One region of the Glaciimonas sp. GG7 genome, then DNA from elsewhere that is predicted to be linked to it. Evidence: predicted binding sites of a transcription regulator. Region 1 holds the regulator's gene; each other region holds the start of a gene.
What was found. The regulator sigma-54, encoded in region 1, starts transcription at its own class of promoters, with help from an activator protein. The targets are predictions, from matches to a motif close to TGGCANGNAANCTGCTTT.
Positions count from the first base shown of each region.

Region 2: a site for sigma-54 is predicted at 1,782-1,799, ahead of glnA (type I glutamate--ammonia ligase). Genes of this name have one in related genera too.
Region 3: a site for sigma-54 is predicted at 1,639-1,656, ahead of ACVBEF_RS11440 (TorF family putative porin). Genes of this name have one in related genera too.
Region 4: a site for sigma-54 is predicted at 1,840-1,857, ahead of pedF (cytochrome c-550 PedF). Genes of this name have one in related genera too.

Region 1 is NZ_JBRIIQ010000026.1:41,286-44,950, reverse strand. It holds gene lptA (lipopolysaccharide transport periplasmic protein LptA) at 1-526, shown strand, start outside; gene lptB (LPS export ABC transporter ATP-binding protein) at 528-1,277, shown strand; gene ACVBEF_RS08755 (RNA polymerase factor sigma-54) at 1,350-2,837, shown strand; gene hpf (ribosome hibernation-promoting factor, HPF/YfiA family) at 2,938-3,288, shown strand; gene ACVBEF_RS08745 (DUF4197 domain-containing protein) at 3,464-3,665, opposite strand, start outside.
Region 2 is NZ_JBRIIQ010000018.1:27,527-31,191, reverse strand. It holds gene ACVBEF_RS06740 (hypothetical protein) at 1-700, shown strand, start outside; gene ACVBEF_RS06735 (formylglycine-generating enzyme family protein) at 697-1,539, shown strand; gene glnA (type I glutamate--ammonia ligase) at 1,957-3,372, shown strand; gene ACVBEF_RS06725 (DUF4124 domain-containing protein) at 3,503-3,665, shown strand, end outside.
Region 3 is NZ_JBRIIQ010000041.1:13,555-17,219, forward strand. It holds gene ACVBEF_RS11425 (YifB family Mg chelatase-like AAA ATPase) at 1-337, opposite strand, end outside; gene ACVBEF_RS11430 (accessory factor UbiK family protein) at 354-596, opposite strand; gene ACVBEF_RS11435 (GNAT family N-acetyltransferase) at 694-1,422, opposite strand; gene ACVBEF_RS11440 (TorF family putative porin) at 1,722-2,552, shown strand; gene ACVBEF_RS11445 (P-II family nitrogen regulator) at 2,564-2,902, shown strand; gene amt (ammonium transporter) at 2,915-3,665, shown strand, end outside.
Region 4 is NZ_JBRIIQ010000007.1:30,017-33,681, reverse strand. It holds gene ACVBEF_RS03460 (sigma-54-dependent Fis family transcriptional regulator) at 1-1,508, opposite strand, end outside; gene pedF (cytochrome c-550 PedF) at 1,925-2,368, shown strand; gene ACVBEF_RS03450 (substrate-binding periplasmic protein) at 2,447-3,286, shown strand; gene ACVBEF_RS03445 (hypothetical protein) at 3,433-3,665, shown strand, end outside.

The sequences.
Region 1 (3,665 bases):
TTTTTTATCGCTACTGGCACTACAACTGACCTTCATGTCAGGTGCGCAGGCAGAGAAAGCTGATGCCACCAAGCCCTCCAATGTCGAAGCAAACCAGTTCACGTTAGATGACGTGAAACAAGTCAAAATATTTACCGGGAATGTTATTTTAACCCGCGGCACGCTGATCATGAAGGCGGAAAAAGTGGTCGTCACGACGGATCCGGCTGGTTACCAATTCGCGGTCTTGTACGCGGCACCGGGCGGACTGGCGACCTTCCGCCAAAAGCGCGACGGCGGCCCTGATTTGTGGATCGATGGCGAAGCGGAACGCATCGAATACGACGACAAAACCGAAATCGTTAAATTGTTTTCGAAGGCCCAGATGCGACGCCTGCAAGGCACTAAACCTACCGATGTCGTCAATGGCGCATTTATCTCCTACGATAGTCGCGCTGAATTTTACTCGGTCAATAATGATGTTTCCGGCACCAGCTTGCCGGGTGGCGGCCGTATTAAAGCGGTCATCGAACCGAAAGGGAAATGAGATGACTACCGCTTCCAGTACGCTGATTGTCAAAGGGCTACAAAAGAGTTACGGCGCGCGCCAGGTCGTGCGTGACGTATCGTTGAACGTCAAAAATGGCGAGGTAGTTGGTCTGCTTGGACCCAATGGCGCAGGTAAAACGACCTCGTTCTACATGATCGTAGGGCTAGTGCCAGCCGATGGCGGTGCGATTGATCTTGATGGCGTCGATATCTCGCGCTTGCCGATTCACCAACGGGCGGTGCTTGGTTTGTCTTATTTGCCGCAAGAAGCGTCAGTATTTCGTAAACTAACGGTAGAAGACAATATCCGTGCGGTGCTTGAGCTTCAGCGCCCGAACGGCGTGGCCCTCACCAAGCAGGAGCTCTCGGACAAGCTTGAGTCCCTTCTACAAGAATTACAAATTGAAAAGCTACGCGATAGTCAGGCACTGTCCCTGTCGGGCGGTGAGCGACGACGGGTAGAAATCGCCCGCGCTTTAGCCACCAATCCGCGCTTCGTGCTGCTTGATGAGCCATTCGCAGGGATTGATCCGATTGCCGTGATTGAAATTCAGCGCATCGTCCGTTTTCTGAAAGAACGCGGTATCGGCGTCTTGATTACTGACCATAACGTGCGCGAAACGCTCGGCATTTGCGACCGGGCGTACATCATCAACCAAGGTAGCGTGTTGGCCAGCGGCAGTCCGGACGACATCATCGCCGATGAATCTGTACGACGCGTGTATCTGGGCGAACATTTCCGCATGTAGTTTTGGCATCTAGCTTCCATGTAGTTTCATCATGTAACGCAGGCAACGCACTACCAGGAACCCTCAGGGCCCATGAAACAATCGCTCCAACTCCGTACCTCCCAGCATCTGGCGCTGACACCGCAGTTGCAGCAATCGATACGATTGTTGCAATTGTCTACGCTAGAGCTGCATCAGGAACTGGAACATATTCTGTCCGAGAATCCGCTGTTGGAGCGTCTCGACGATCCACTCGACAACTCAGTCAGACTGTTGGCTGATGGTGCCATTAACACAACGACGTCAACGATGGATGCCCCGACGGGGGACAGCGAAGTCAGCAGTTCACCGATCGAGCCAGAAGGTAGCAGCGAAGTTGCCGATACCGGCGATAACAATCAGGATAAAGATAGCGGCGACACCGAATGGAGTTTTGACGATGTTGCCCGTACCTCCAAGGCACCCGACGATGAGGATGCGCGACCGCAGCTAGAAGCCTGCGTCACAACCTTGCGCGAACATTTGCTCAAGCAGATGCAAGAAGTAGTCGATCTCCAACGCGACCGCGCACTCATCGAATTAATCATTGATGCAGTCGATGAGAACGGCTACCTGGAAGAGTCGCTGGAGGATATCTACGCACGTCTGCCTGAGCAACTTGAGATCGACATCGACGAATTATCGATGGCGCTGAAGATGGTCCAAAGTTTTGATCCGACAGGCGTCGGCGCTCGGGACGCCTCTGAATGTCTGGCGCTGCAAATTAAAGCGTTTCCAAAAATACCATTCGTCACGCGTCGTCTGGCGCTGACAATTGTGCAAAATTTTCTGACTTTATTTGCCCAACGCGATTTCAATAAAATCAAAAAAGCGCTGGAGTGCGATGACGAAGATTTACGTGAAGCGCAAGTCGTTATCAGACAATGCAATCCGCATCCTGGCGCAACTTTCGCCGGAAGCGCCTCAGATTATGTCGTGCCGGACGTGATTGTGAGAAAAACAAAGAATGGCTGGCAAGTCATGCTCAACAATGACGTGATGCCCCGACTGCGCGTTAATGCCCTCTACGCCAATATTCTTAAGCAAAGCAAAACCGAAGGATCACTCGGTTCTCAACTGCAAGAGGCGAAGTGGTTGATCAAAAATATGCGTCAGCGCTTCGACACTATCCTCCGTGTCGCCCAGGCAATTGTAGAGCGTCAGAGGAACTTTTTTTCGCACGGCGCGGTCGCCATGCGGCCTCTTGTGTTGCGTGAAATAGCTGATACACTAGGATTACACGAGAGCACTATCTCGCGTGTAACGACTCAGAAATACATGCTCACCCCTCACGGGATGTTCGAATTAAAGTATTTCTTCGGCAGCCATGTTGCTACAGAGGCAGGTGGAGAGGCTTCCTCAACGGCAATACGGGCTTTGATCAAACAACTCATAGGAGCGGAAGATTCTAAAAGCCCTTTCTCTGACAGCAAGATTGCCGACATGCTCGCGGAACAAGGTATGGTGGTTGCTCGCCGTACGGTCGCAAAATATCGCGAAGCACTCAGAATTCCGCCAGTCAATTTACGCAAATCTCTTTAGCTGTTTGCTCGTTTGCATAACCGTCGCTGTGTTCTGACTAGTCGACTCAACAAATTGATCACTGTCCGAACCGCCAACGAAAACTTGATAGGAGCGCAGTATGAATTTCACAATTAGTGGGCATCACCTCGACGTAACTCCCGCCATTCGCGAACACGTGCTAAACAAATTAGAGCGTATCAAGCGCCATTTCGATCAGGTCATCGATATTAGTGTGATCCTGACAGTCGACAAAATCACCGAGAAAGAAAAACGCCAGAAAGCTGAAATTAATCTGCGCGTAAAAGGCAAAGACCTGCATGCCGAGAGCATTGCGCATGACCTTTACGCTGCCATTGATTTGTTGATCGACAAACTCGATCGACAAGTGATTAAATATAAGGACAAACTACAGAACCACCAACACTCCGCAATCAAACATTTGCCTGAGGATCTACCCGCAGCGACGTGACGGTAGTGGTTATCTGACATAGTCAACGCAAGTGTCTTTTCAACCATCAAACGAAAAAATACTACACTGACAAATGAGCAAGGGCGCAGTTAATGCGCCCTTTGTTATTTTAAATATCATCGAGATTGCCAGCGATGGCTTCAGGGCTAGTTGGTCCAACCAGCGCGGCGAATCATTATTTCATCGCCCCAAACACCTTCCCGATAATGGCACTGCCTGCCCCTATCGGATCGCGTCGAATCGCCTTCTCTTCCTCCCCGATCATGTAAAACAAGCCATCTAGCGCACGTTGCGTGACATAACCTTCCACCGTCGCCGCTTGCGCTGGCACCATACCGGTTTTACTGACCAATCCCATCGTCGCGTTGTATTGCGCC
Region 2 (3,665 bases), on a different contig from region 1:
CGTAGATATCACCGTGTTGCAAGAAGTCATGAAAGAAGTCATGGTCGCCGATAGCAGCGGCGCGCCACCATGCAGTGTCCTTCCGGGGAGCGTCGGCTGGGTGTCTATGGGGCCCTATGGCAAGAATGCTTATAAGGAGTATTACCTCACCCTGTACCGAACCACGCCGCGTGTCGGCGGCCCTACTGTGGCCTATGCCAATCACGCGATGCAAGCAACGCCGCCTGATGACTATATGCGCCCACCCGTTGCGCTACTGTTTAACATCACGCCGGACGGCTCCAGCATAGTCAAGCAGGTTCTGATCGGGAATTTCCATGCCGTATGGGGCAAGACGGTCAGTGGACGCCGTGCTGAAGTAGAAAATGTCGCCAGGTTTTATACCAACCTGAAAACCGCCACTTTCGGTAATACGCCTCCTCCGGACGCGGGCCATAACATCATTATCGGCGGTGACTGGAATATGTCAGCCAGTGACCCCGGTTTCGATCATCTGAAAGTAGCCGGCGCTGTCATCGAACCTAATCTGCTCAGTAGTCTGACCCGGGCAGGCGCATTGAGCCAGCCCTACGATCATTTTGTGCATACGCCCTCGGTCACTTTGGCGAACGCTCAGGTGTACCCGGCCACAGAATGGGTTGCCTGGCGCAATCATGTATCGGACCATTTGGGGATTACCGCTGAAGTTACTTTGCCATGAGCGCCAGGCCAGCGCACGCCGTGTTACTGCTTTTGTTATTGGCAATATCGGTCACCGGCTTTGCAGAAGTTAACCGCGAATTGTCATTATTTCGCGATACCTTCAATGACGGCCAACGTGTTGGCCCCGTCATGATCGCCTTGCCCGGCGGCGCTACATCCATCGGCGATATTCCGCATGAGGTGCATTTAACGCCGTTTGCTATCGCTAAAGATGCGGCCAGCAATAACGAGTTCGTCGCGTTTCTCAACGCGGTTGGAGATACAGACGCCAGCGGTATTGGATTCCTGGTGCCGCGCGCGCACGGCTGTGCCGACATTGAACGTCAACATCATCATTTTCAAGTCATTGCAGGCAAGGAACAGTTACCGGTAACCGGCATATCGTGGAGCGCAGCGCTGGCCTATGCAGCGTGGCTGAGCACGCAAACCGGCAAATATTACTTCTTGCCCACGGAAGCCCAGTGGGAATACGCTGCACGTGCTGGCAGCAACACCACCTGGCCATGGGGTAATGACTTCGACAGCACACTGGCACTGTGCAATGCATCAGGTGAGTTCGCAGCTCCTGGCCCGGTCGGCAGCTACCCGCCCAATGCTTACGGCCTCAACGATATGGTGGGTAATGTCTGGCAATGGACGGCAGATTGCTTCCCGCCGGATCTGCGTGCGCTGGGTGTAGAAAACCCGAGTGACTTTCATGCCGATTGCAAAACGCCGGGCATTCGCGGCGGTGCAGCGGGCAATCCCTTGTTGCAGTGTCGTCCGGGATTTCGCGTTAATTACTGGTGGCGCGGTTCACCGACGAACCTGGGGTTTCGGGTCGTTCGCCTTGAATAGGAATAGGTTCAGAGAAGACATCTATTTGTCAGGTTAGATGCGCACCAAAATGGATCAAATATGATTAATTGAAATTTTAATGCACTTATTAAGTGCATTAATTTTTTGTCGCCCCAACATGGGTCGATAACTGTGTCCCTATCATTGCCGAATACTATTTTTATTGTTGATATAGACAGTAAAACAAGCAAATACAGGGCCAGACAGACCCCGTGCATAAGGTTGTGTATAGCGCCGGATGGTGGCATAGATTCTGCTATCATCCTCGGTTGAATTCAGTTGTATCGTTTTCATGTTTATATCGGTGTTCGAATGTCTCGCTCTTGCTTGCCTGAGAGATCGACGGTGCACCGCAGCCCAATTTTTGCATCATATTTGACAACATTAGCAGTTACTTTCTGACACTAGGAGTTTTACATGGCAATGACGGCCGCAGAAGTCTTGAAGATGGTAAAAGACAACGAAGTGAAGTTCGTTGATTTTCGTTTTGCCGATACCAGAGGCAAGGAACAGCACGTAACGGTTCCTGTTTCCCATTTTGATATGGACAAGTTTGAGTCCGGTCATGCATTTGATGGTTCTTCAATCGCCGGCTGGAAAGGTATCGAAGCATCAGACATGATTCTGATCCCGGACCCAAACACCGCCAATATCGATCCGTTCATGGAAGAAACCACATTGTTTATGCAATGTGACGTGATCGAGCCGTCCGACGGCAAAGGTTACGACCGTGACCCACGCTCGATCGCCAAGCGCGCAGAAGCGTATCTGAAATCATCCGGCTTAGGCGACACCGCTTATTTCGGTCCGGAGCCAGAATTCTTCATTTTCGACAGCGTCCGTTGGGATGCCGATATGTCGGGCTCGTTCGTCAAGATCGGTTCCGAAGAAGCATCGTGGAGCACTGGTGCCAAGCTGCCAAATGGCAACACTGGTCATCGTCCAACGGTTAAAGGCGGTTATTTCCCAGTGCCACCGGTCGACAGCTTCCAAGACATGCGCTCGGAAATGTGTCTGATTCTGGAATCCCTCGGGATCCCGGTTGAAGTCCATCACCACGAAGTTGCCGGCGCTGGTCAAAACGAAATCGGTACCCGCTTCTCAACCTTGGTTGAGCGCGCTGACTGGACTCAAAACCTGAAATACGTGGTCTGGAATGTTGCCCACACTTACGGCAAAACGGCAACGTTCATGCCTAAGCCTATCGTTGGCGACAACGGCTCTGGTATGCACGTGCACCAATCGGTCTGGAAAGATGGCAAAAACCTGTTCGCAGGCGACGGCTATGCAGGTTTGTCGGAATTCGCCCTGTTCTACATCGGCGGCATCATCAAGCATGCAAAAGCGCTCAACGCGATTACTAATCCAGGTACTAACTCTTACAAGCGTTTGGTCCCAGGCTATGAAGCCCCGGTCAAGCTGGCTTATTCGGCCCGTAACCGTTCGGCTTCGATCCGTATCCCGCACGTGCCGAATCCAAAAGGTCGTCGCATTGAAACCCGTTTCCCAGATCCACTGGCGAATCCGTACCTGTGCTTCTCAGCATTGCTGATGGCTGGTTTGGATGGCGTTCAGAACAAGATCCATCCGGGCGAAGCAGCATCGAAAGATCTGTACCATTTGCCGCCAGAAGAAGACAAGTTGATCCCAACTGTCTGCGCATCACTGGAAGAAGCATTGGAAGCGCTGGACAACGATCGCGAGTTCCTGACCCGCGGTGGTGTATTTAGCGACAGCATGATCGACGCTTATCTGGAACTGAAAATGCAAGAAGTCACACGTTTCCGTATGGCGACGCATCCGGTTGAGTTTGATATGTACTACTCGCTGTAAATTACAGACTTTAATTTGCATTAAGGTAGTGTAAAAAGGACGGGAAAAGGATACTTTTCCCGTCCTTTTGTTTTCGTCGGTGCAGTGTTTGACATAAACTATCGGCTTCATTGAATTGTGAAGAGAACCTATGAAACACCTTATTTCAGGCATGCTCATTGTTGCAGCCTTCAGTGCCATCAGCGCCGCGCAAGCCGATAATATCTATCTTTGTATCAATTCGAATGGCACCAAAGAGTACACAAATACCGGTGACACCAAAGGCTGCAAAAAAGTTGATTTACCGCCATTGA
Region 3 (3,665 bases), on a different contig from region 1:
AGAGCGACAGCTCACCGGCGAATTCATACTTATCGAGCTGATCCGCCGGCATTTGACCCGACGCGGCCAGAATGCCTAAAGCAATCGGCAGATCGAAACGGCCTGATTCTTTGGGTAAGTCGGCGGGGGCGAGATTGACGGTAATTCTGCGGGAGGGAAATTCAAAACGGGCGTTTTGCAGGGCTGCGCGGACCCGGTCTTTCGATTCTTTGACTTCGGTTTCCGGTAAGCCAACGATGGTGAATGACGGCAGTCCGTTGGCGAGATGGACTTCGACAGTGACTTCCGGGGCTTGCATGCCTGCCAGCGCCCGGCTTTTTAATACCGCCAACGTCATAAAGTGGGGCGCGCTGTCATGGGCGCTTTATCAGTGCTTCGAGTTCCGTCACGCGTAACTCTAACAATTCGAGTTTTTCACGCGTGGCGGCCAATACCTGGGCCTGAACGTCAAACTCTTCGCGAGTCACCAGATCGAGCTTAGCAAAACCGCTGCTCATCATTGCTTTGACGTTTTTTTCGATGTCTTTAGCGGGGGAATTTTCAATCGCCTGATTGATCTTGGACTGAATATCTTCAAAAAAATTGGGCTTGTTCATGGTGATGCTCCTGTAAAAAACGTGAGAAATAATACGCGATTGCATGGCGTAGGAATGGAGAAAGACGTGCATCTTAAGCCTATCCCTCAAGACTGTCTTACACCGCCTCAGCGCCGCTTAACAAATTTACCCGGATATCGTTCAAGGATTGCCGTTGCCGCATCGCGTCATCGAAGTTGGCCGGGCTCAGCCAGAGTTCAAAGACAGCCCGTTGCAGCGGCCACGCATGATCGAGCAGAGAAAACCAGGCAGTATCACGATTATGGCCTTTGCTGACGCGATGCTGGCGAAAAATGCCCTCGGGCGTGAAGCCGAAACGCAACGCCGCCCGTTGCGAGCGCAGGTTACGGGTATCGCATTTCCACTCAAGCCGCCGATAACCGAGATCATCGAAGGCGTGGCGGGCCAGCAGATATATCGTCTCCGTTGCTTTACGCGTTTGTTGCATCGCCGCGCTAAACCAGATGTGACCGATTTCGATGCTGCCATGCTCGGGCGCGATGGCGAGGTAGCTGAGGACGCCTTGCGCTTCGCCGGTTTGCCGATCGGTCACCGTAAAAAACAGCGGATCGGTGGTTTTTTCGCAGGCGCTCAACCAAGCGGCAAAGTCATCCTGGTTACCAAAAGGGCCGACCGCCAGATAATCCCATTGACGCGCGTCCGCGGCATCACCGCTGGCGGCCAGATACAGGGCGTCGGCATGCAGTTTGGCGTCCAACGGTGCCAGACGGACAGCTTGTCCTTCTAGCACAACGCCCAAAGGCGCACGTACTGGCTGCCAATCGGGTAAGCAGCCGTCTTCATTTTCCGTCGTTAGTTGTGGCATGTTGCTCCTTGAAGGTCAGTTGGGGAAGTGTGAATTCAACACTTTTGATCAGAGTGTCGTTATTTAATTACCAAAGCACCAAAATAATGCAAAAAAATATTCATTCGCATTAATTCGGTGCGAAACTCCATTGATATTGCTGCAAGACACAAAGTTAAAACAATAAAAACATTATCAATCGACCTTAAAAGACATATTCATTACTTGTTATCGTGTTGGCACGACTCCTGCTAGAGAAAGAATGAACTTTAGTTAATGCCTTTCTTTATTTTTAATATTCATAGCCAACAGGATAGACGATGAAAAATCTGACGTACAAACTGATACTCGCTACAGCAGTAGCCTCGACACTGGTTACCGGTTTTGCCTATGCAGACGATGCCGCTCCCGTAGTTGCTGCCGCCGATGCTGCTGCGCCTGCTGCCGCAGAGCCAGTACCTGACAATGTCATCGCCTATAACATCGGCGCGGTCAATGATTACCGTTTCCGCGGTATCTCGCAAACCCGTTTTGATCCAGCCGTTCAGGGCGGTGTGGATTACACCAATAATCCAACCGGTCTGTATGCCGGTACATGGTTATCGAATATTAAATGGATTAAAGATTCGGTCAATGCTGGCGGCGTCAACGGCAAAGGCAATATCGAGTGGGATCTGTATGCAGGTCAGCGCGGCGATTTGCCGTTTGGCTTTACGTATGATGTCGGCGGTTTGTACTACTACTATCCGGGTAACAATCTGAACCTGGTTGCCAAGAATGCAGATACGTTCGAACTGTACGCCCAACTCGGCTACGGTCCTGGCTACTTCAAATACTCACAAGCACTGACTAATGCTTTCGGCGCGCCGAATAGCAAGAACAGTGCGTATTACGATCTGGGTGCCAATTTCGATGTCGGTTCCGGCATCACACTCGGCTTGCATTTCGGCCACCAGACCATCGCCAACGCTAGCTTCTTCAGCTACAACGACTGGAAAATCGGCGTCACCAAAACCTTTGACAGCCTGTATGGCGTAACGCTAGGCGCAGCTTTTATCGGCACCGATGCCAAGAAGGGTGCGTATGCCGCACCTGATGGCAAGAATCTTGGTAAAAACGGCGTGGTGTTCTCACTCGCAAAAACTTTCTAACTGAGGTCGATATGAAACTGATCACTGCAATTATTAAACCGTTCAAACTTGATGAAGTCCGTGAAGCGTTGTCAGCCATCGGCGTTCAGGGCATCACGGTCACAGAAGTAAAAGGTTTTGGCCGTCAAAAAGGGCATACCGAGTTGTATCGCGGCGCTGAATATGTCGTCGATTTTTTGCCTAAAACAAAAATTGAAGCAGCGGTCGATGATTCCATTTTAGAGCGCGCAGTTGAGGCGATCGAAACGGCAGCACGCACCGGCAAAATCGGAGACGGCAAAATATTCGTCCTCGATTTGCTAGAAGTTATTCGTATTCGTACCGGTGAGACCGGCAAAGATGCAATCTAAGGGACTATCAAAATGACTATTAAAAGAATTACCGCCACGTTCCTCGGGCTGATATTGGCTGCTGGCTTCATGCTGCCAGCCTCTGCCGCCGACGACACTTCCGCTTCTGCTGCTGCCAGCGCGTCAAGCATGGCTGCTGTTGCCGCGCCTGTTGCCGCTGCTGCTGCCGCCGAAGTTAAAGCAACTGTTGCTGCTCCTGCTGCTCCTGCTGCTGCAGCAACGGCAGCAACTGCGGCCGCTCCTGCCGCCGCTGCAACCCCGGCACCAGCAATCCCTAACAAAGGCGACACTGCCTGGATGTTGACTTGTACCGCGTTTGTAATTTTGATGACATTGCCAGGCCTTGGCCTGTTTTACGGCGGCTTAGTGCGCAGTAAAAACATGCTGTCGGTACTGATGCAATGTTTCACCATCTTCTCGCTGGTGATTGTGCTGTGGATCGTCTACGGCTACAGCATCGCGTTCACCGAGGGCAACGATTTCTTCGGGGGCTTCAGTCGATTGTTCCTCTCCGGCATGACACCTGATTCGCTGGCGGCAACGTTCAGCAAAGGTGTAGTCTTGCCAGAATTCGCCTTCGTCGTCTTCCAAGGTGCATTCGCTGCCATCACTTGCGCATTGGTCATCGGTGCCTTTGCCGAACGCGCCAAGTTCTCTGCCATCCTCGCCTTCACAGTCCTGTGGTTCACGTTCTCGTACTTGCCAATCGCCCACATGGTCTGGTTCTGGCCTGGTCCGGATGGCTTCACTGACGCTGCCGCTG
Region 4 (3,665 bases), on a different contig from region 1:
ACGTCTAAATCGGTACGTTCACGCAGCGGCGGCAACTTCACCACCAGTCCATTCAAACGGTAATACAGATCCTCGCGGAATTCGCCTTTGGCGATCAAGTCGCGCAGATTGCGGTTGGTGGCGCAGATCAGTTCGACATTGACGGTAATCGATTTGGTGCTGCCCAATGGTGTGACCATGCGCTCTTGCAAGACGCGTAAAAGGCGCGATTGCAGATTCGACGGCATGTCGCCGATTTCGTCCAAAAACAGCGTGCCGCCATTGGCTTGCAAAATTTTCCCGACCGCGCCCTTTTTACGCGCACCGGTGAACGCGCCATCTTCGTAGCCGAATAATTCTGACTCAATTAACGTCTCCGGGATGGACGCGCAATTGACCGCAACAAAAGGACCGCTCGCGCGCGGTGAATCGTTGTGGATGGCCTGCGCCAGTAATTCCTTGCCGGTTCCCGTCTCACCCATGATCAGAATGGGAATATCACGCCCTAGGACTTTGTTGACCTTTTCGATCAAGGCAGCGACTTGCGGGTCGCCGGTATTCAGATAGCGCAGGCCGGACATACGTCGTGCGGTCTGGTTGGCGCGGGTTATATTGGCATTGCTGTCGCTGGTATCGGGAGCTGCACTCACGCCAATATCGGCGCGGGCCAAATCGGCTGAGCGGTGAAACGGACTATTGGCGATATGCAGTTGCGCACGCCCATACACGAGTACGCCGCTGGGCATGCACAGCTTGAGCAATCCCGGTGACGCGGTTCTGTAATGGTCGAACAGGGAAGCCACCGATAAGCCGAATAGTGAGCTGAAGGTGTGCGATTGCAACGCCGACATCGGCAAGCCAAGCTGGAATAAACCGGTTCGGTTCGCAGACAGAAAGCGACCGCCAGGTGAGAACGAGACGATCCCCTCCATCAGCGTGCCGACAAATTCGGGCCGAGTATTGAAGTGCAGCGTGATCGCATCTTGAAACGCGGCTATAAATAAATGATTCTCAATCATTTGGGCCGACATGCGCACCAAGGCCATCGTATGTTTGTGAAAGCTCGATTGATCGCCTGTTACGTCAAGCACGCCGATGACATTGCCTTGATGATCGAGGATGGGTGCGGCTGAGCAGGTCAGAAAATGATTGGCGACCAGAAAGTGTTCGTGGGCATGAATTTGTACCGGCAGTTGCTCGGCAATGGCCGTGCCGATGGCGTTGGTGCCTTTGCTGGCCTCGGACCAGGTAACGCCGGGTTGGAGGGCGACACGATTGGCTTTTTCAAGAAAATCATCGTCGCCCAACGTATGCACGATCAGACCGTTGACGTCGGTCAGGATCACCATGTTGTGGGTGTTGATGATTTGCTCGTAGAGCGTTTCCATCACCGGCAACGCATGCGCTTGCAGGATGCGGTTTTGCTCCAGCAATAGTGAAAGGTCAGTGCGTGTAAGGGGACTGAAATCTGGTTTTTCAATTTCCGACAGGCCATACGCTAGCGAGCGTTGGCGGGATTCTTCTATCATCATGGGGTTTTCAGAAGCAGAAAACGTGCCACGCACGGCTTGTTTTTTGAGGTCGCCGTCGAGTGCCCTCGATTGTGCGTCCGGAGTGCGGACGTGGGTTGGCTGCATGCCTTTGTCTCCTGCTGTTTTTGTGAAGGCTTATGCAATTTACCTCTTGCGACGTTATGCGTACAACGCCGCATTGGCGTATTGGCATCAAACGCAATACATAAGTCTTATTTGTATCAAGCAATATTCTCATTAATTATTATGCTGTTCTTAAATATAGCACTTGCGTATCGGCATTGTTCAAAAATAGAACAAAAACAGTTGTCGGGGTGTGGTGTTTGCCTGGCATGACATTTGCGGATGTGTCCCCATATTTCAAATTTGAGGAGATGGGTATGAAAAAATCGCACCGTATTTTTGGCCACAGCATGGTTCGCCTGGCTTTTGCCGTATTGATGAGTCCTACGTTCGTCTATGCACATGGTGACGTCACGCCGCAACCTGTGGACACCAAAACATTGCCTGTACTAGGCGCTGCCTGGCTGGACAATAACCCTTACCGTGGGCAGAAAGAGGCGATTAATATCGGTACCTCCGCCTATGCAGAAAATTGTGCCCGTTGTCATGGCTTGCAGGCCCAATCAGGCGGCATCGCGCCTGATTTACGCTTAATCGATCGTGACTGCATGGACCTGAAAGGCGATAAACAAGAGGCGTGTTTTAAAGAGACGGATAAATATTTTCTGACTTCTATTCGCCATGGGAAAGTACGTAACGGCGCGGTCTATATGCCTGCCTTTGAGGGCATCCTCAATCAAGAAGCTATGTGGTCTATCAAGGCTTATCTTGAAACGCTGCGCACGATTAATTGATCAGGACGGGCGCGAATTAAGAGCCGATGGATGACGCCCATCGGACCATCACCATCACCAAAAAACAGGATGTGAATCATGACCAGACTTTTTTCAAAAGTACTCACCGTGATGTTAATGCTGACTTCGATGTGTGTCGGTAACGCTGCGTATGCGCAAGCGGATAATGATTTTTTGAAGATCAAACAAACCGGGATATTGAAGGTTGCTGTCTACAATGATTTCGCTCCGTTTTCAGCCAACGGTGCGGGTATTGATATTGATGTTGCTCAGGCGCTGGCTAACAAATTAGGTCTGAAAATGAGTTTGTTGCCGTTTCCCGCCGGAGAAGAGTTGAGTGACGATTTACGCAATATGGTTTGGAAAGGACACTATCTCGGCTACGGCCCTGCTGACGTGTTGATGCATGTGCCGGTCGATCCCCATTTGATCAACGAGAATGACAAGGTCAGCATTTTTGCACCTTACCATCGTGAAACGGTGCGGCTGGTCAGGGATATCCGCAAGGTGTCGGTGTTCGATAATCTTGATGCGATGGCAGGCAAAAGCATAGGCGCGGAAAAAATTTCGATTGGCGCAATGCTGATCATGGGCGCAGAAGATGGCAAATTTCGGGACGGCGTAAAGATATTTCCGAACGCCACTGATGCACTGGAAAAACTCAAAGCAGGGGAACTCGATGGCGTCGTCGCCAATCGTTCGGAAATTGAATCGGTCATCGGGAAAGATCCTCATTTTGCCATGAGCGAAGTCGCTTTTCAGCGCTTGCCACCCAAAGGCTGGGTGATTGGGATGGCGGTCAAGAAGAGCGATACCGAATTAGCTCGTGCATTGCAGGAGGCCACCGATACATTGGTCGCCTCCGGTGAAATGGCGCGGATATTTGCTAAGTATGGCGTGGAGGTCGTGAAGCCGTAGGGATGGGTGCCGGAGAAGAACGCCCCGGCGTAAGTTTAAGCTGGCCTGATAGGGTGATCTGGCGACTAAAAGAATGCTTGTTTTATGAGCGAAAAAATAGATGCGTCAAAATAAAATTCGGCCTCGTTTTAATATAAAGGTAGCCGATGCCAACTCCTCCCGTATCTCCAACGCTTGTTCGCCGCAATCCGGTATCTGAATTCAGCATCTCCTCCAATGAGCAACCAATGGATGTGGCAAGTGTAAATAACGTCCCGCTGGCACTGCCATCTGGATTGCTGCAGCCTTCTTCTGAATCGATAAACCGTGGCTCTGAGTCAATGCAGAGTTTCAGGACAGGATTTTACGCAGCTGTTCCTTCCCAGACTGTGCCGTTGGT